Linked DNA regions of Leucothrix mucor DSM 2157. The protein of the gene in region 2 interacts with the protein of the main gene of each other region in a pairwise test. Links are inferred from orthologs where the notes say so. Each region holds a gene or a part of one and is shown on either strand. Other genes may lie near its edges. The genes, in order: nadE and dnaA.

Region 1 (9,209 bases), 3.5 Mb from region 2 along the record:
TTACTGGGCATGTTACGAATGCGCTTATCGGACCAACTGGCCAATGCCCGATGGACACTGCATTGGAAAGTAGATGATTTGCCGCCAATTGCTAATTTTGGCCCTGCCAATGTGCTCAATACCATGCGAATCGTGCAAGAAGCCATTACCAATGCGCTTAAACATAGCTATGCCGAGAACCTTACTATTGAAACAGCGATTGTGAATAAAGGCGAAAACCAGCAGGTTGCGCGAATTTGTATTTACGATGATGGTTGTGGAACGCTACCGCAACAATCGAGCGGCAGAGGCTTGCTGAATATGCAAAAAAGGGCCGACTTGATTGGCGCAGAGTTACGAATTGACTCTCAACCGGGGCAAGGCCTGCAGGTAACTTTGGAAATTCCGGTACCTGAAACGCAAACGACCGGCACACTTTGAAAGCAGTCGGTCGCTCGTTGATTTAAGATCTGGCTGAAGTCTTACTTCGGCGTATAGCCTTTCTGGAAATCAACCACAAATGCCGACAACGCAGCCAACTCTTTAGACTCCCAAGCTAATGGCTTAGCCTGCATCGGTGACATCATGCAGAACTGTACGATTTGCTCAACATCAACCAAAGTTTCAACACCAATTTGTGCCTGAACCATCGCAATCTTATGCGGGTAAGGTAGCGCGAAACTCTTAGATAATGTGTTGTAGCCTGCATGGCAGGTTGAGCAAGACAGCCCTCCGCTAGCACTTAGTGAATTATCTTCCCAAAGCTTCTTGCCGTAAGCGATTAACTCTTCAGCATCGCCTTCATAAGCCTTTGTGCCTTCAGGGCGGGAAATTGCTTTCGATGAAATGCCACCTGCTGCGCAAGGATTTTTAGCGGCACAAGGGTTCGTCGCTGCACATGGGTTAGCTTTAGCCGCGCAAGGGTTCTTTGCTGCACATGGATTGGCTTTAGCCGCGCAAGGATTCGCCGCTGCACATGGATTTGCTTTGGCCGCGCAAGGATTCGCTGCGGCACATGGATTTGCTTTGGCCGCGCAAGGATTCGCCGCTGCACATGGGTTGGCTTTAGCCGCGCAAGGATTCGCCGCTGCACATGGGTTGGCTTTAGCCGCGCAAGGATTTGCTGCTGCACATGGATTGGCTTTAGCCGCGCAAGGATTTGCTGCAGCACATGGGTTAGCTTTGGCTGCGCAAGGATTCGATGTTGCACATGGATTGGCTTTAGCTGCGCACGGATTCTTTGCAGCACATGGGTTTGCTTTAGCTGCGCAAGGATTTGCCGCTGCACATGGGTTTGCTTTAGCCGTGCAAGGATTTGCTACGGTACATGGGTTTGCTTTGGCCGCGCATGGATTTGCTGCTGCACATGGATTTGCTTTAGCAGCACAAGGATTCTTTGCAGCACACGGATTTGCTGCACAAGGGTTACTAGCTGCTGCCACAGTAATCGGCTTAGCCATGGTTTCTGCCAATACCGGCACAGAGACCGCCGTCAGACCCAGCACCATTGCTGCCATTGCCACTGAAAAAGGACGTGCTTTTAAAACTGATTGACTGATCTTCATAGTGATTTCACTCCTGCGTCCTGTTTCTCAAGGCACGCTTTTATTGTGCCGATCTGCTGATCGACATTGATTGTTTTATAACTTGTTACTTCCAGACCCCGATCTTCAAACACATCTACTCCCGGATGCTCTGCTTTCCAGTTACGAATCGCGTCATCACGCTCCCGCAGCAGTTCCGCAATCTCGTATTTAAATAAGCGAAACATCGAAGAAATCCACTGATTCACGGCAAGATTAGGAAAAGCATGATCGACCACGAAAGCATCCAACATGGCAATCACATCCTCGGCTTTATACCAAGTCTCACCGGTTACCCAGCGATTGGTAGTAAACAAACCAATCGGTAAACCATCACGATTCATGGCAATGCAGATCAAATGCGATAAAGCATCATCACCTTCAGGCCAAGGCTCAGTGCCAGTATTACGGATGGGAGTAATTGCGGGAGGCATGCCAGTGGCACGTAGAAAGGTGTGGAAATGGCCATATTCGCCATCTAGACCACGGTGCGTATGGAAGTAATACTGCGACTTAGAGTCTGAATCAAAAACATCATCTGCCGGATAATGGGACAGTTCGTAAAAATCCCCCTGCCCCTTCAAGCACTCGCCAACCAGATTTAAACCGCCTTTGTGTAAGGCACGTTGCGACTCTAAAACCACCTCACCTGCGTCCAGTAAGATGCGCAGAGTTGAGGTCGTTAGCTGTGAATGTATGAGGCTTGTATTCGGCATATAGCTCGTTTTCAATTAGATTCTGTCTTATATACGCCCCACACGTTCAGTCAGATGCAAAAGCCCCTATTTTTTATATTTTAGAGGGAGCAAAATTACAACAAACGCGCAGGCTTTCACCTTGTACCAATTGCGTTAGACCCTGTAAAGAACGGTCCGGCCAGTGGTGGGCGTTAACGGGATGCGACACCGGCTCAAAACAGAAAAATGGCGACTGTTTGCCCGGAGAATAGATGTGGCAGCAAGGCAAATTACCGTCGGTAGTAATCTCCAACTTAAGATCACGCGATGGCCAACCTAAGGTCGCCTGCTGACTCCACCCTGTAAAGCAATGATCAAGCCCTGCTGCCGGTAAATTCTCCACATTGGAAAAGTCCCATTCCGGCCGTTTAGCAATTTCCAAAGCTTCAATCGGGAGCCCTGCATCATCTGAAACAATAAACTCTTGCACGGTCGTTTGCAGCCACGTGTCATCGTCCTGTAAAAACCACGGATGCAGCCCTACCCCATACGGCAAACAGGCTTCACTGAGATTCGTCACCGTCAGCGTAACCTTAAGCGCTGCGCCATCCAGCGTGTAATCCACTTCGGCAACATAATGAAATGGCGGCGTCTCACGTGTTTCTAATCGAAAGCTCACCGATGACTCCGTCTGCTTTATGCATTCCCACGCTTGCTGAAACGCATCACCATGTAGTGGGCTTGGCTCGTCTTTTCGATTAGGAAACAGTGGATAAAAAACAGAATCCGCATAAAAGCCACCATCGGAAATTCGATTGCACCAAGGGATCATCAAGTTACAAGCTAACTGAAACTCATCACTGGCATCGGCGGGTGATGGTCTGAATACCGGCGTGCCATCATCTAAGTCATAGCGTGAAATGGCCGCTCCCATATCCTCACGGATTTGCACCCGAGCGTCTGCTGTTTTTATCTCATACATGGTGTTTGATGATTCCATTTATAATTATTTAAAAGAATTTGAATCCAGTTTGCTAACTGCTGCGTATCTATAAACATGCCGGGGTCAATCCCCTCCCTACAATACTTGGCCCCGGCTCTTTTTTTCCAGAATTACATCAATTCAGCAGGAATCTCACAAACCGGAATCGGATTCATTTTGTGCTGATTCGCTCGATTCAATCGAGTATATATTGCCAACACTTCACGCTCCCGCTCACTCAACTCACTTTCTGGCTTTTCAGCTGGGTCATAGCGCATTGCCCACTCAAGCTCTGGATAGCTTGCACCAATTTGGTCCTCATCAGAGCGGTCATCTCCCCACAATCCATCTGTGGGTTTTGCCACCTGAATCGCTTCAATCACGCCCAAAGTACTCGCCAGACTAAATACTTCTGTTTTCATCAAATCGGCAATCGGGCTGATATCTACTCCGCCATCCCCGTATTTGGTGTAAAAACCAACGCCAAAATCTTCTACCTTATTACCCGTACCAGCCACGATGTAGTTATGTAAGCCCGCAAAATAATACAGTGTTGTCATGCGTAGACGGGCGCGAGCATTAGCCAACGACAAGAAACGCATATCCTCACTTTCAACCGCTGGCAAACTACCAACAAACTGATCAAACACCGGCGTTAAATCGGTCTCGACGGAGCTCACATTCGGGTATTTAGCTTCTAACTGAGCAATATGTTCACGAGCTCGGGTCACTTGTGAACTGGCTTGATGAATCGGCATTTCCAGACACAGCGTTGGCAAGCCCGTTTTAGCTGCCAAGGTGGAGGTTAGCGCCGAATCAATCCCGCCGGAAACACCCACCACAAAGCCTTTCGTGTGGGACTGTTCAACATATGCCTTCATCCAGCTAACAATATGTTCTATAACCGCTTCATTTTTCATGGGTAAGTGCCTTATGTGCAGGAATCAAAAGCCTATGGTAAGCAAAAACCGCAGATAAATCATCCTATGCTGATCTGCTGCTTATTAATCTAAAAAAGCACTAAAAAGGTGCAAAAATGCGGAAAAAACTATTTACCTAAAATCCTATTGGAGTAGTATGACCAAAAAATCCTGTACAAATTAATTCCTGAGGTGGAGATGTCATGAGTCTGAACAATATAGATCAGATAGCTCAAGATTTAAGCCAAAAAGTTAGCCAATCACACGAACAACTTCAGTCCAATCTTAAGTGGCTGAAAGAACAAATGAGTCCTTATTTCTTGGTGTTAAACCAGGATGAGTCGAGCGCCCTTGCTTTGTTGGCGTCCAGCCTGCATGAAATGGAACACTACAAGCGCTTAACCCTTGTTGACCGAGCTGACACATTGATGCTGGCGCAGGTGGATGAGAAAGGATCGCTATATCACACATTGCACGATATTCCTCAGCGCAATATTAACTACCTGGAAATTACCACTTCATTTGGCGTGATGCCAAACAGTGATAAGAACCTTGAAGTCATGCGCTGTGAGTTTAGTCCAGAGGTGACTGAGCCGCTGGCTCCTGCCGGTTCTGCCGTTATCCCTGAGGAAACCAGCAAGCTGGTCACTGAAGCGATGAGCGTACTGGACTCAGACTTTGACACGACACTGGTACCTGCTTTGTTAGATACCCTGTGGCGAAATGACGAAGAATACGTCAAGATTTCACCACCAGATCGTGTGGCGCGTTTGTTGCACCTGTTCCATAATACAGAATCCAATGGCGGTATTTTCTTACGCCGCGAAACCACTACGCATGGTGAGTACCGGATTTCATTTGGTGTAACCAACCCACCACATTCTGGCTTCTTAGCACAGCTATTAGAAGTGTTCCAGCGTTTGGGTATTAGCGTTAAGCGCTCTTACGCACTGACATTATCCAGTGAACTGTCCCCTTGCTTCTTATCGACGTTTTACGTGAAACCACGTGAGCAAAAGTCGTTAAATGCCGGCAGCCCACTGTATGCGTCACTGCGTCGCGAATTGTATAACACGCAAATCCTGTCTACCGGATCGACCAGCTATCGTGCCTTGGTAGAAACCGGTGCAATGACCGGAAATGATGCCACTCTGATCAGCTCTTTGATTAGCTTCTGTCATACCAATTTGGCCCATAGCGCTCCAGATATGTATGACCAAGAAAGCATTATGGCAGCATTCCACAATAATCTGGATGTTAGCTCGCAACTGCTGAAGCTGTTCTACACGCGCTTTGATCCAGAGCTGGATACCGATGATCGCGAAGGCGAGTATCAGGCCGAGCTGGAAAAAACCGTTCACTTAGTGGATGGCTTTAACTCAGGCCGTAAGGTACTGGATACGTTCCGCCGCGTGATTTTCCGCTGCGCGATTTCCTTTATCCGTCATTGCTTAAAGACCAACTTCTTCGTATCTGAAAAGCATGCCTTGGCTTTCCGCCTTGACCCCTTGTATTTGGAAGAGCTGGAGCCGCATTTCATTGCTGATTTGCCGACCGATCGCCCCTTCCGGATTACCTACTTCTCAGGGCGTCGCGGAGCGGGTTACCACATCGGATTCTCAGACATCGCCCGCGGTGGTTGGAGAACGTTGATCACCCAGAGCCGTGATGACTATATTACAAGCGCCAGCACCATGTTCAAAGAGAACTACGTATTGGCCCACACGCAGCATCTGAAGAACAAGGACATCTACGAGGGTGGCTCGAAGCTGGTGGCGATTTTAAATATCGACCCACGCTCCACACCTGAGCAACGTCAGCAGTATTTGTACAAATTGCAGTTTGGCTTTATCAATGCCTTCCTCGATTTATACATCACTGAAAATGGCATCGCGAAGGACAGCCGCGTACTGGATTACTACCGTCAGGATGAGCCGATCGAATTAGGCCCTGATGAGAACATGCACAATGTCATGATCGAGCTGATTGCTAAAACAGCAGCGGCGCGTGGCTATGTGTTGGGCTCCGGTATTATGTCCAGTAAACGCGTGGGGATTAACCATAAAGACTACGGTGTGACTTCGATTGGTGTGATTCGCTTTGCGGAAGTCACCATGATGGAATGCGGCATTGATATGCACAATGCGCCGTTCAGTGTGAAATTCACTGGTGGTCCAAATGGTGACGTGGCCGGTAATGCCATGCGCTTGTTATACGAGCGTTGCCCATACGTGCAAATCAAGCTAATCATTGATGGCAGTGGTGCGCTGTACGATCCGGAAGGTTTGGATAAAACAGCCATGAGCACTGTGGTGCTGCAATCTGATTTGGATGGCTTTGATCCTGAAGCATTGCACGTTGGCGGCTTCCTGCTGTATCGCCAGCAAACCCGCAAAGAAGGCATGAGTGTGCTGTATCGCAAGCTCACCATGACGGATAGCGGCTTAAGTGAAGAATGGGTATCTACAGATGCGTTCTACCAGAGCTTTAATAGTCTGGTGTTCACGGTAGAAGCTGACTTGTTCATTCCAGCTGGCGGACGTCCTGAAACCATCGATAGCAGCAATGTGGAGCGTTTCTTCAAAGATGACGGCACGCCAAGTGCGCCAGTGATTATTGAAGGGGCGAACTCCTTCATTACGCCACCGGCTCGTACTGTGTTGCAGCAACGCGGCGTCGTGATTATGCGGGATGCTTCGGCGAATAAGTGTGGTGTTATTTCATCCTCTTACGAGATCATCGCCAACCTGATGTTTAGTGATGAGGAGTTCTTAGCCTGTAAAGAAGAGTACGTGGCTGATGTCATTGATATTCTGAATCACATGGCGGAGCAGGAAGCCCGTGCGATTCTGAAGCGCTATCGTGAGTTGAAAGGTAGCATTACGTACACTGAGTTATCTAACCAGATCAGCCGCGAGATCAACCAGCACTATGCTCGGATGTTTGAGTTCTTCCAGTCTAATCCTGAGCGTGCTGGTCGTGCTGATCATTTGGCAGCATTAAGAATGCATATGCCTGCGATGATTCAGAACAATCCAAGCTTACATGCGCGGATTAATCGCTTACCAGAGAAAGTGAAGTACGCGATTCTGGCCAGCAAACTGGCGTCTGCCATGGTGTATGCCGGCAATAACGACAGCTTGTATGAAGACCTGATCGACGCCCAGCTGCGGAGAATCTCGCAAAGCTGAGCTAAGCCATAATGCAGTGTGGTGCCTGAATCGTCGGGCACCACTCCTGTTATCGGGAACTCCTCCCACCTCCCCCACAAGCTGATAGACTTTAAGGCACCTTTAATAAAAATAAGTGCCTGTCATGAATATTGGACTCATTATCTTCACGACCTTGGTGATCGCACCATTTGCCTGGGCCATCGCTATCTATAATCAGCTGGTCACGCTGAAAAACAATGCCAAAAAATCCTGGAGCAATATCGATGTATTGCTAAAGCAGCGTAATAGCGAACTGCCCAAGCTAATCGACACCTGTAAGCAGCACATGGCTTATGAAGGTGAAACTTTAGTGCGTGTGATTGCCGCACGTCGTAATGCTGAAGCTGCTTTGCAAAGTGGTGATATCCAAACCATTGGTAAAGCCGAGCACCAACTGGAAGGCAGCCTGATCAATCTATTTTCAGTCGCCGAAGACTACCCTGAGCTAAAAGCCAGCGATGCATTTTTAAGACTGCAAACGCGCATCACGTCCTTGGAAGATAGCATCTCAGATCGCCGCGAGTTCTATAACGAATCCGCTGCGGTGATGAATACGCGCCGCGAGCAATTCCCAGACAATATTATCGCTAATGTCTTTAACTTTGACGGCTTCCAATTGATGGAATTTCGACTGGAAGAGATGGAAGATATCTCCGTCGCCGATCAGTTCGCTGGCAAAGCGACCTAAGCAGGCGGATTGCGGTTATGGGATTGATTATGTTGCGAGGACTGCTGATTTCATCTATCAGCAGTTGGCTGTATATACCGGGATTGCTATTGGTCATTTGGCAAACTAGCGAGCGTAACCTCCCCACCCTGCTGGCCATGGCAGGCGCATTTAGCCTGATCGCATCTATCCTGATCTTTATCCGCTGGCGTACGTTGCATGACACGCCAACCACTTCGCTACGTAATGTCGCTCAAGGCTATGCTGAGGTTATCGGCACGGCGATGACCATGCCCAATGAAGTTGGCCCAGGACCGTATTACCTGCCACCGGTAGTTTGGTTTAGCCGCCCTTACCAAAAAAGTAGTGATCAGTTTTTAGTGGAAGATGAATTTGGTAGTTGCACGATTGATCCGCGTAAAGCCGAGATTATTACCGAACTGTATTTCCGCCAGCAGTATTGGTATCGCGCAATCTTCCCCGGTCAGAAAGTGTATGTGCTGGGACAGCTAACCACTGTGAATGGGCATCAAACCGACCAACAACGCCATCAGGTGATTTTAGGTACGCTGGCCAGTTGGAAAAAAGATCATTATGAAATGCTTCGCCGCTTTGATAAAAATGGCGACGGCAAAATTGACCAACATGAATTGAAGCTAGCCAAACAAGCCGCCGAAGCAATAGTCGATGACGAGCTAGATTATCACTATCGCCAAACCTCTACTCACCTGATTGAAAAGCCACGTGATGGCCGACCCTTTATTTTATCCAGTATTCCGCTGGAGAAATTATTGCAGCGCTATTCACGGGCGATGATTTTTCACTTGTGTGCATGGCCAATATTGAGTGTGATTGCATTTACGCTGTAGGGCCTTCCGTTATCTGCGAGCTGAAACACAGAACTACACTATCTGTAGCTGCTGAGGCGATTCCAAGGGTTGCACCAATATTTCGGTGCCATATCAATGAGACAGTAGCTAAAGATCTAACTCAAACCTGAGGAAGACAACTCAGGCAATTACCCTCAACTCCGCTGGCAATAAAAACCGCAAAATTGCATCGCGCTTTTCATTTTTCGCACCCAAGTCCTGAAGTGGCTCGACCCGACTATGCAGTATCGCCAGTCGCTTCATAATAAAACTACGAATAGCGGTTTGCTCAATTTCGCTCAACACCACATCCTGCAAAC
Region 2 (9,411 bases):
ATCAGGGTACTTTCCATCGATTAGTTTTGATGTGAAACGGACATTATCTTTTTCAACACGAATATGGTTTTCACTAAGTTGAACCCGTACTGACACATCAGAACTGGATTCTAGGATACGCGACAATTCTAAAGCACCTTTACGCGGAACAATAATACCGACACGCTCTGCAATCGCAATTGACTCATCACGGCAATCAGCCAGTGCCAAACGATGACCATCGGTTGATACACTGGACACCATGCCGGTCGTGATATCGAGTAACAGACCATTCAAGTAGTAGCGCACATCTTGGTTTGCCATACAAAAAGCTGTTTTATCCAACAAACGCTTAAACTGACTTTCCATCAACACCAGTTCATTGCTTAATGGAATCTCATCCAACTCCGGGAAATCTTCAGCAGGCAATGTGGCCAATTCAAAACGGCTTCGTCCGCCCTTAATCAGTAAGCGTGAACTGTTTTCATCTTGCTCGACTAAAATAAAGGAGTCGGATGGCAACGCTTTGGTGATATCTAACAGTTTACGAGCGGGTGCAGTAACCGCCCCTTCCCTGTCAACCTGAATATTAATACTGGCACTTAACTCGATTTCAAGATCAGTACCAACCAGACGTAAACGTTCGTTCTCAACACTCAGCAGGACATTCTCAAGAATTTTAGTGGTATGCTTTTTTTCAACGGCACCCACAACATTGGCAAGCAGTTCTACAAGGGTGTCTCTGGCAACTGTAAATTTCATAGCGGTTTCATTATCCGTGTAGCAGCACAATTAGCTGCGCAAGGTTCTAGACAAAATTCGATGAGCCTCTTCAAGGCGACTATCCGATTGTAACAGCTCCCGTACTTTTCGACAGGCATGCAAAACGGTTGTGTGATCGCGTCCACCAAACTTCTCACCAATTTCCGGCAAACTGTGATTGGTCAATTCTTTGGCCAATGCCATGGCTAGCTGTCTTGGACGAGTAACGGTTCGGGTACGACTTTTAGAATCCAAATCCGAGATACGGATATTGAAATACTCGGCGACCAGTTTTTTGATGCTGTCGATGGTAACCATCTTATCCATCACGGCCAATTGATCACGCAGCGCATCCTGAACGAAGTCCATTGTGATATTGGTCGTATTGCGCAGTCGTAAAATCGCCAATACGCGAAGTAGTGCACCTTCCAAGTCACGAATATTGGAGCGGAAGCGACGTGCAATAAAGAAAGCCACATCATTTGGAATATCCAAACCAAGGTGCTCAACCTTTTTGCGCAAAATCGCGACACGTGTTTCAACATCGGGCGGCTCAACTTCTACCGACAGACCCCAGACCAATCTGGACTGCAAGCGATCATCAAGATTTTCAACCTCACGAGGTAAGCGGTCACCTGTCATGATAATTTGCTTCTGGCATTCCAACAACACGTTAAAGGTATGGAAAAACTCTTCCATACTTCGCGTTTTGTTGGCAAAAAATTGAATATCATCAATCAGTAATGCATCAGCCGAGCGGTAGTGGTTTTTAAATTCTTCAATTCGATTGTGACGCAAGGCCGCAACCATACCATTTACAAATCGCTCCGAATGCACATACACCACATTAGCAGCCGGATTGTGCGCCAATATATGATTACCAACAGCGTGCATCAAGTGAGTCTTACCCAACCCTACACCACCAAAAATAAACAATGGGTTGTAGGAAAAGCCTGGATTTTCACCCACCTGCATTGCAGAGGCGCGTGCTAGTTGATTGGACTTACCCTCAACAAAGTTATCAAAGGTCAGTGCAGGATTTAAGTTGTTAGCGAAAATCGTTTGATTGTCGACACTCGACAATCCGTTATTTTCAACAGGCCGGTGAACCGGTGGTGCTTGAGTAGGTTGGCTTGGCGGTCTGGGTGCAGGGTAGCGATCCGCTTGAATATGCGGCTCCGATGAGGACTGCAAACCGGAAGCATTCAATGACTCAGGCACGGGAACGGTGCTCACCACCCGCATCACAGGTTCAGCGCTACCAATTTGTAGTCGCACCTGAAAGTTTTCATTGGCTTTGATTTTACGAACAATTGAAACAATCCGATCCAGAAAATAGGTCTGAACGTGCTTCATGACGTAGTCATTGGGCGCCAGCAACAGCAAAATCTCATCATGCTCTTGGCCATGCAACGTTCGCAACCAGGTATTGAGGTCATGATCGAGTAAATCGTTTTCCAACATTTTGAGGCAATCAGACCAAAGCATAAGACGGACACTTTTCGCAGTAATGAGTTATCAAGCAGGGCGAGTAAGTTTACTAGAAACCTGTTTTTATCCACAACTAAATTATTTTTATTTTTTTACTTAGTGTGAAATAAAACCATAAGTGATTGTTTAATAAAAACAAATCACACTCATCAACAAGCCAAGGCAGCACGCTGCTTATTTTTTAATCTATTTTTATTCACAAAATTATTTTTCCCTACTGTTAATCAGAAATATATTAAGCAGATCAATGGATTGGAGTGGAAAGCCAGATCCAGAAATGCCCAACTGATGACGGACGAATTCCATGTATAAGCTAGTGAATCCCAGACAGAACAACAACTGAATACTTTGTGGATAACTATCAACCATATACTTATCCACATTTCTCTCACATCTTATCATTCAGATAAACAGCGTTCATACAGAAGAGTAGTGATTGCTAAGTCTCTGTAACAAAATGCAAAATATCAGTCATCCACAAAAATGACGCTGCATTATTATTGTTATTAGCTTTTAATATAAAAGATACTAACTACAATCATAAGCACCTTGGTCAGCCTCTCAGGAAACCAAAAGCGTTTTGAAATAAAATATATTTGACATTTGGATTGCATTGCATTATTTTCTTCGCCCTTCCCGCTACACTGACGAAAATTTTCAGTGTGCAAAGCTAAATAACGTTGATTGTAGGTCTACTACCATGAAAAGAACATTCCAACCCAGCAACCTGAAGCGTGCACGCACCCATGGTTTTCGTCAGCGCATGAGCACAACTGGCGGACGTAAAGTCATAAAAGCACGTCGTGCCAAAGGCCGCGCATTGCTTTGTCCTTAATTTCCGGATCCGGACTGAGTGTTTACTAACTCAGTCCCTTCCCGGAGGTTAACAATGACAGGGCAAGCATTTAGCAGACAGTACCGACTGACCAAAGCCGAAGAGTACCAATACGTTTTCGACAATGCGCGGCGGTTTGGTAATCCTGCGTTTACCCTGTTAGTTAGACCCAATAACCTCGGATACCCCAGGTTAGGCTTAGCTATAAGCAAAAAAAACGTCAAGTTAGCAGTTAATCGCAACCGTATTAAGCGATTGATTCGCGAAAGCTTTCGACATCAGTTATCTGAACTCCCCTCTGTTGACATCATTGCCATGTGTCGTACCGGCGCGGTAGTATTACCTAGCGCTGAAATTCTCAAGCAACTGGACTCTCAGTGGCACTACATGCGCAAGAAACTGGATACCCACTCAACGACAGATAGATCATCCTAAGGATAATCCATGGAACAACAACGCCCCCTTCTTTACCTGATGCTGGCCTTCATCGCCTTTATGATTTGGTCCAGCTGGCAAGAAAGAAATGCCCCACCTGTAAGCTCTGCCCCAACGACGCAAGTAACCACAGCCGGTAATGTCGCCAATCAAGCTGATGTCCCACAGTCTCCTAATTTGACTTCTGCATCTGTTGCTGGTGTACCGACGACGAATGCGGTCACGGGTAAAAATATCCGTGTTAAAACAGATGTATTGGATTTGCAGATCAGCTTAACTGGTGGAACAGTACTTCAAGCAGACTTGTTGACTTACCCTGTCAGCTTGGACGAGCCTGAAAACCCTGTACGGGTACTGGATGTTGCTAAAACTTATGCAGCGCAGTCTGGCTTAGTTGCAAGCGAAGGGGACCCTAAACTGGCACCTAATCACTATGCAGAGTTCTCTACTGAAAAAAGTGAGTACATCTTAGAAGGTGATACGCTGGAAGTACCATTGGTATGGCGTGGTGAGAACGGCTTAACGGTTACCAAAACATTTACCTTCAAACGGGGTAAGTTCTTGGTTGATGTCCAGCAAACACTGAATAACCAATCTGGTAATGCCTGGAATGGAATTGAATATCATCAAATAACGCATGGTACTCCAGAGAGTCAGGGCATAGGTTTGGGTACAGTTTCCTATGTTGGTGGTGCGTATTATGATGATAAGTACGTAAAAGTTGATTTTGGTGATATTGAAAGCGAAAATCTTAAAAAGCAGATCAAAGGTGGCTGGGCCGCCATGCTCGAGCATTATTTTATTAGTGCTTGGATTCCTGGTCCTGATTCATTAAACACCTATGAAACACTGTTCATCCCAGAGCGTAGCAGTCACATATTGCGTGTGAGCTCTCCATCATTGTCTGTTCCAGACGGTAAAGCAGGTATTTTCAAGAGTCAGTTTTACGTTGGCCCTAAGATTCAGAAAAATCTGGAAGCCATGTCACCAGGTCTGGATCTGACTGTGGATTATGGTATTTTCAGCTTTGTTTCTAAGCCTATTTTCTGGATTATGAATCGCATTCAATCAGTCGTTTCCAACTGGGGTTGGACGATTATTCTGATGACGATTTTGATCAAGTTATTCTTTTTCTGGCCTTCAGCGATCAGCTATCGCTCAATGGCGAAAATGAAGAAACTGGGCCCCAAGATCAAAGAAATCAACGAAAAGCATAAAGCTGATCCTCAAGCGAAGCAAAAGGCAACAATGGACTTTTACCGTAAGGAAAAGATCAATCCATTGGGTGGTTGTTTGCCAATCCTGATTCAGATGCCTGTGTTTATGGGGCTGTACTGGGTGCTGCTTGAGAGTGTGGAATTACGTCAAGCACCTTGGATTATGTGGTTTAAAGATCTGTCGGTTATGGATCCATACTACGTACTTCCACTGTTAATGGGTGCAAGTATGTACATTCAGCAACGCCTGAATCCGCCACAAATGACAGATCCTATGCAGCAGAAGATCTTCCAGTTCTTACCGGTTGTATTCACTGTAATGTTCTTGTTCTTCCCTGCTGGTCTTGTACTGTACTGGGTTGTGAACAACGTTCTGTCTATTGCTCAGCAGTATGTGATTACCAAACGAATTGTGGGTGATGATGCCCCCGTTCTGAGTTAACTATTAGGTAACAACCATGCTTCAAAACGACACCATCGCGGCCATCGCTACCCCGGCAGGTCGCGGTGGTGTTGGCATTATCCGCCTCTCAGGCCCACGTGTTCAGCACATTGCAGAGCAGATGCTGGGTCAACTCACAAAACCTCATCGTGCTGCACACCGACAATTTCTTGGAAATGATGGGCGTGTGTTGGATGACGGTGTTGCTATTTATTTCCCCGGACCTCACTCCTTTACTGGCGAAGACGTGCTTGAGTTACAAGGACACGGCGGCAAAATTGTCTTGGATATGTTGCTGCAGGCTTGCTTACAGTTTGGGGCCCGTTTAGCCCGCCCTGGTGAGTTTTCAGAACGCGCATTTCTAAATGACAAGTTGGACCTGGCTCAAGCCGAAGCCATTGCCGACTTGATTGATAGCAGTAGTGAACAAGCAGCACGCTCTGCACTGCGCTCCCTTCAAGGTGACTTCTCGGCTGCGATCAACTCCCTACTCACTCAAATCACTGAGCTTCGAATGTATGTCGAGGCAGCTCTGGATTTTCCGGAAGAAGAGATAGATTTCCTCGCTGATCAACGAGTCTTAGATAGGCTCAGCAATATTCAACAGCAGCTAAAAACCATCTTCGATAAAGCTCGTCAAGGCAGCCTATTGCGCGAAGGTATGCAGCTAGTAATTGTTGGCAAACCCAATGCGGGTAAGTCTAGTTTGCTCAATGCTTTAGCCGGTCAAGATACTGCCATTGTCACCGAGTACGCAGGTACTACCCGTGATGTGCTTCGTGAGTCAATTAACTTAGATGGCATGCCTTTGCATGTGATTGATACGGCAGGCTTGCGAGATAGTGATGACCCCGTGGAACAAATCGGTATTCAGCGTGCTTGGCAAGCAGTCGAAAAAGCAGATCTGATTTTGTTTTTAGTGGATGATACTGAAGCGGCTGATCAGAGCCATCATAGTCTGTTGGAAAGAATGCCCTCGCACCTACCTCGAATTACAGTACACAATAAGATCGATAAGAGCGGTCATGCTGTTGGACAGCATGGCGAACATCTTTATATCTCAGCTAAAGAGCAAATCGGAATTGATAACCTACGTGAGGCGTTGAAACAGCGTATGGGCTATCAGGCTGATAGTGAAGATCTGTTTATCGCAAGGCGTCGACATCTACAAGCATTAGAGGATACGCAGCAGGCAGTTGATCGTGCCTCCGAGCAGCTACAAACATTTAATGCTGGCGAGTTAATGGCGGAAGAGCTTCGCTTGGCGCAAGACTCATTAGGACAGATTACAGGTCGATTTACTCCAGATGATTTGCTTGGGGAAATCTTTAGTTCGTTCTGTATTGGTAAGTAGTTCCACGTGAAACATTGCATGTTTCAGGAATAAAAAATCGTAAGAAATATTTCTAAAAGGCATTACACTGTCAAAGTGCGATGCCTTTTTTATTGGGCTATTTACTGGTTACGCTTATCTACATCCGCAGGAAGAATGCTCTCCAAGCGCCATTTTTTAAGTAGCTTGCGATTCATTTTACGAAGACCAGCGGCTTCTTTTTTGAGCTTGGAAACACCTTTGATCTCAGGCCTTTTACTAAGACCGTAAGCATTACCCTTAGAAGATGAGTCCGCAATTTTCACTGGTCTATTATTGTCTGACTTAGCTTGTAGAAGCTTTTCTGTTGTAGCTGTATCTCCAGCTCTTGCTTGCAAGCTTGGCTCAGACAGACTACTGGCTTCAGTTTCAATAAGCTCTGGATTCATTGTCCCTGCGAAATAAGGATCAGAGACTGCATGGTTATAAGCAGATAAGCCTGTATTGCCTTCAAGATTTAAACCCCATTTCAGCTCCTTGTTTGTGTTAAACCAAACAATCGATTTAATTGCAGGATAGTAAGATTGAATGCTTTGCATCATGTTAGCAACCCATTCTTCTTTGCTTTCACCAGCATCGCTGTCATCGCCATTCTGGCCCCAGCTGGCATTAGGAAGATCGTGTGGTTCTGCTGAACTAACCTCACCCAACATAATTGGTTTGTTGGGGTAGTTGCTGATCATGTTCACATACTGCTGACTGAAGGTTTCATCAAATGACTTCCAGCTACTAAACGAATAATTACTGCCCCAGTTATAACCATCCAATGACAGCCAGTCCACCACGTCATCGCCAGGATAGTACTGAGTAATATCATCATAACTGTCGACATCAACATTATTGGCACACCACACCCAGTCAACGGCATCACCAATTCCGGCAGCCACAAACTTGGCATGCAGGTAACGCCAAGCCGTTTTTAAGTCCTCGGGCTTATCTCCCCAAGGGTACCAAGTGCCATTAAACTCATGCGCAAAGCGCAGGGCAATTTTTGGCTGTTGGTCAGCTGGATACGTACTACGCCAATATTTAAAGCCATCAATCCAACTGTAAATATAGCCATCAAATTGACCGCTGCTAATTTCTTGCAGAATATTGGCATCAGGGCGGTCACGCTTATAAGGCATCCACGTGATTAGTGGGGTGGCATTGCGAGATACAATATTGGAAGCTTGGTAACGCAGATGTCCCCACCAGTTGTAGTTAAAACTTGAAAACAGGTTAATGGTAGCTGCAGTGCGAGTTGTGGAATCGTTGAGTTCATCGATAGTACGAGTCGTCCAACCATCATGATTCACATAAGCACCAATTGCGGTATCAGCAATAGCCGTTCCAGAAAATAGTAGGCAAGCGAGTGCGGCAGATAGTACGTTTTTTGTTGTATTCATTGAATTGTCTCTATAAATCGCCTGCTCAAAACAACTCTCAAAAAGTGAAAGCGAGCGGGACGGATTGGGGTTGTAAAAGAACAATCAATCGAACGGGCATGCACTATTGGGGGATAGGCAGCAGGAGCAATTATTGATTTTTTTGATACTAGAGAGGGACAACTGAATCAAATGTGAATTAGCTCTGGTCTATCAGCTCTACCTGCTGAAGGGTAGAGCTGTCAGACCAGAGGGAGATAATATTGCGAGGTTGGTTTATTGACGAGGCTGTCTTCCCAGCATATAAAACTCATCATTAGGTCGGATGCTCGCCATATTCACCAATCGATTAGATAGGCCGAAAAATGCCGTAATCGCTCCGATATCCCAAATATCATCATCATTAAAGCCATGCTCATAAAGCGTTGCATAATCAGTATCGGAGACAGTTTCGGCTTCTTTACAAACCTTCTCTGCAAACGCCAGCATAGCCTTCTGACGTTCACTAATATCACCCTTGCGATAATTGACCGCTAGCTGATCGGCAATCAACGGGTTCTTGGCGCGGATTCTCAAAATGGCACCATGCGCCACAACACAATATTGGCATTGGTTTAATCCGGAGGTGGCGACCACAATCATCTCCCGTTCGGCCTTCGTTAAACCTTCGTCCTTCTCCATCAGTGCATCATGATAAGCAAAGAACGCTCTAAATTCGGCAGGACGGTGAGCCAACGCTAAAAAGATATTTGGCACAAAACCGGACTTCTCTTGCACCTCTAAAATCAGTTCGCGCATATCATCAGGAAGGTTATTGAGTTCAGGAATTGGGTGGCGGCTAATTGCAGGTTCAGACATCGTAGGCTCTCAGTTGGGCAAAGCTTAAGTGTATAAGATGCGATTAATTTGCTTTACTGAGGAGGCGAACATTTTTGTAAAGCAGTGGTAAATTGAGCGTCAGCATAGGTGCCAGAGACTTAAAGATTGAGTTAAAAAATCAGCTTGGTTAGGATGAATTGATCTTTTCAAAGTGCGTCTTTGGAACCTTTCAGGTCGCACAGGTCATTACAGGAGGAAGTAGCATGAGCTTAAACGTGGAAAATATTCCGCAAGCGATTCGCGAAGCAAAGGCACAGCTGAAGCAGTCATGCGGAAATTTTAAAGACAGCTTTGAAGGAATGACGGCATCCATCCAAGCAGAAATTGATGAGATAAAAGCGCTGCAAGCTAACGGCGATAATGTCATTCCTGAACTCAATTATGCCGACTTACTCGAAGGTGGGGTCACTGAATCACAACAGGCCATGATTCGTAAACGTGGTTGCGTCATTGTGAGAAATACCTTTCCTGTAGAGCAAGCACAAAAGTGGAATCAGCAAATCGCAGATTATTTAGATACGCTTGATTACGTGAATACACCGGACAAAGGTCTCGATAAATACTTCTCATCCCTGCAACAGGGTAAGCCACAAATCTTCAGCGTGTACTGGTCAAAACCACAAATCATGGCA

The links.
Region 1: the proteins of dnaA (region 2) and nadE interact in binary tests that used the Escherichia coli proteins (3 or more experiments, as listed by UniProt). The link is inferred for Leucothrix mucor DSM 2157 from one-to-one orthologs.

What each region holds. Positions count from the first base shown.
Region 1 is NZ_ATTE01000001.1:361,381-370,589, reverse strand. The notes cover bases 2,248-5,009. They hold nadE (NAD(+) synthase), read right to left. Parts: upstream 4,142-5,009; coding sequence 3,353-4,141; downstream 2,248-3,352. Other genes in these bases: LEUMU_RS0101680 (NAD-glutamate dehydrogenase domain-containing protein), read left to right, coding at 4,345-5,009; LEUMU_RS24120 (aldose 1-epimerase), read right to left, coding at 2,352-3,239; LEUMU_RS0101695 (DUF6969 family protein), read right to left, coding at 2,248-2,278. Also shown: LEUMU_RS0101710 (sensor histidine kinase), read left to right, coding at 1-420; LEUMU_RS29380 (c-type cytochrome), read right to left, coding at 462-761; LEUMU_RS28930 (hypothetical protein), read left to right, coding at 793-1,533; more of LEUMU_RS0101695, read right to left, coding at 1,541-2,247; more of LEUMU_RS0101680, read left to right, coding at 5,010-7,332; LEUMU_RS0101675 (LemA family protein), read left to right, coding at 7,457-8,041; LEUMU_RS0101670 (EF-hand domain-containing protein), read left to right, coding at 8,059-8,889; LEUMU_RS0101665 (hypothetical protein), read right to left, coding at 9,031-9,209. UniProt on the Escherichia coli protein: Catalyzes the ATP-dependent amidation of deamido-NAD to form NAD. Uses ammonia as a nitrogen source.
Region 2 is NZ_ATTE01000001.1:3,899,135-3,908,545, forward strand. What follows is about bases 1-2,964. They hold dnaA (chromosomal replication initiator protein DnaA), read right to left. Parts: upstream 2,230-2,964; coding sequence 772-2,229; downstream 1-771. Other genes in these bases: dnaN (DNA polymerase III subunit beta), read right to left, coding at 1-741; rpmH (50S ribosomal protein L34), read left to right, coding at 2,933-2,964. Also shown: more of rpmH, read left to right, coding at 2,965-3,067; rnpA (ribonuclease P protein component), read left to right, coding at 3,122-3,502; membrane protein insertase YidC, read left to right, coding at 3,512-5,161; tRNA uridine-5-carboxymethylaminomethyl(34) synthesis GTPase MnmE, read left to right, coding at 5,178-6,515; LEUMU_RS28240 (glycoside hydrolase family 26 protein), read right to left, coding at 6,617-7,921; LEUMU_RS0117785 (peroxidase-related enzyme), read right to left, coding at 8,177-8,758; LEUMU_RS0117790 (YbiU family protein), read left to right, coding at 8,983-9,411. UniProt on the Escherichia coli protein: Plays an essential in the initiation and regulation of chromosomal replication. Binds in an ATP-dependent fashion to the origin of replication (oriC) to initiate formation of the DNA replication initiation complex once per cell cycle.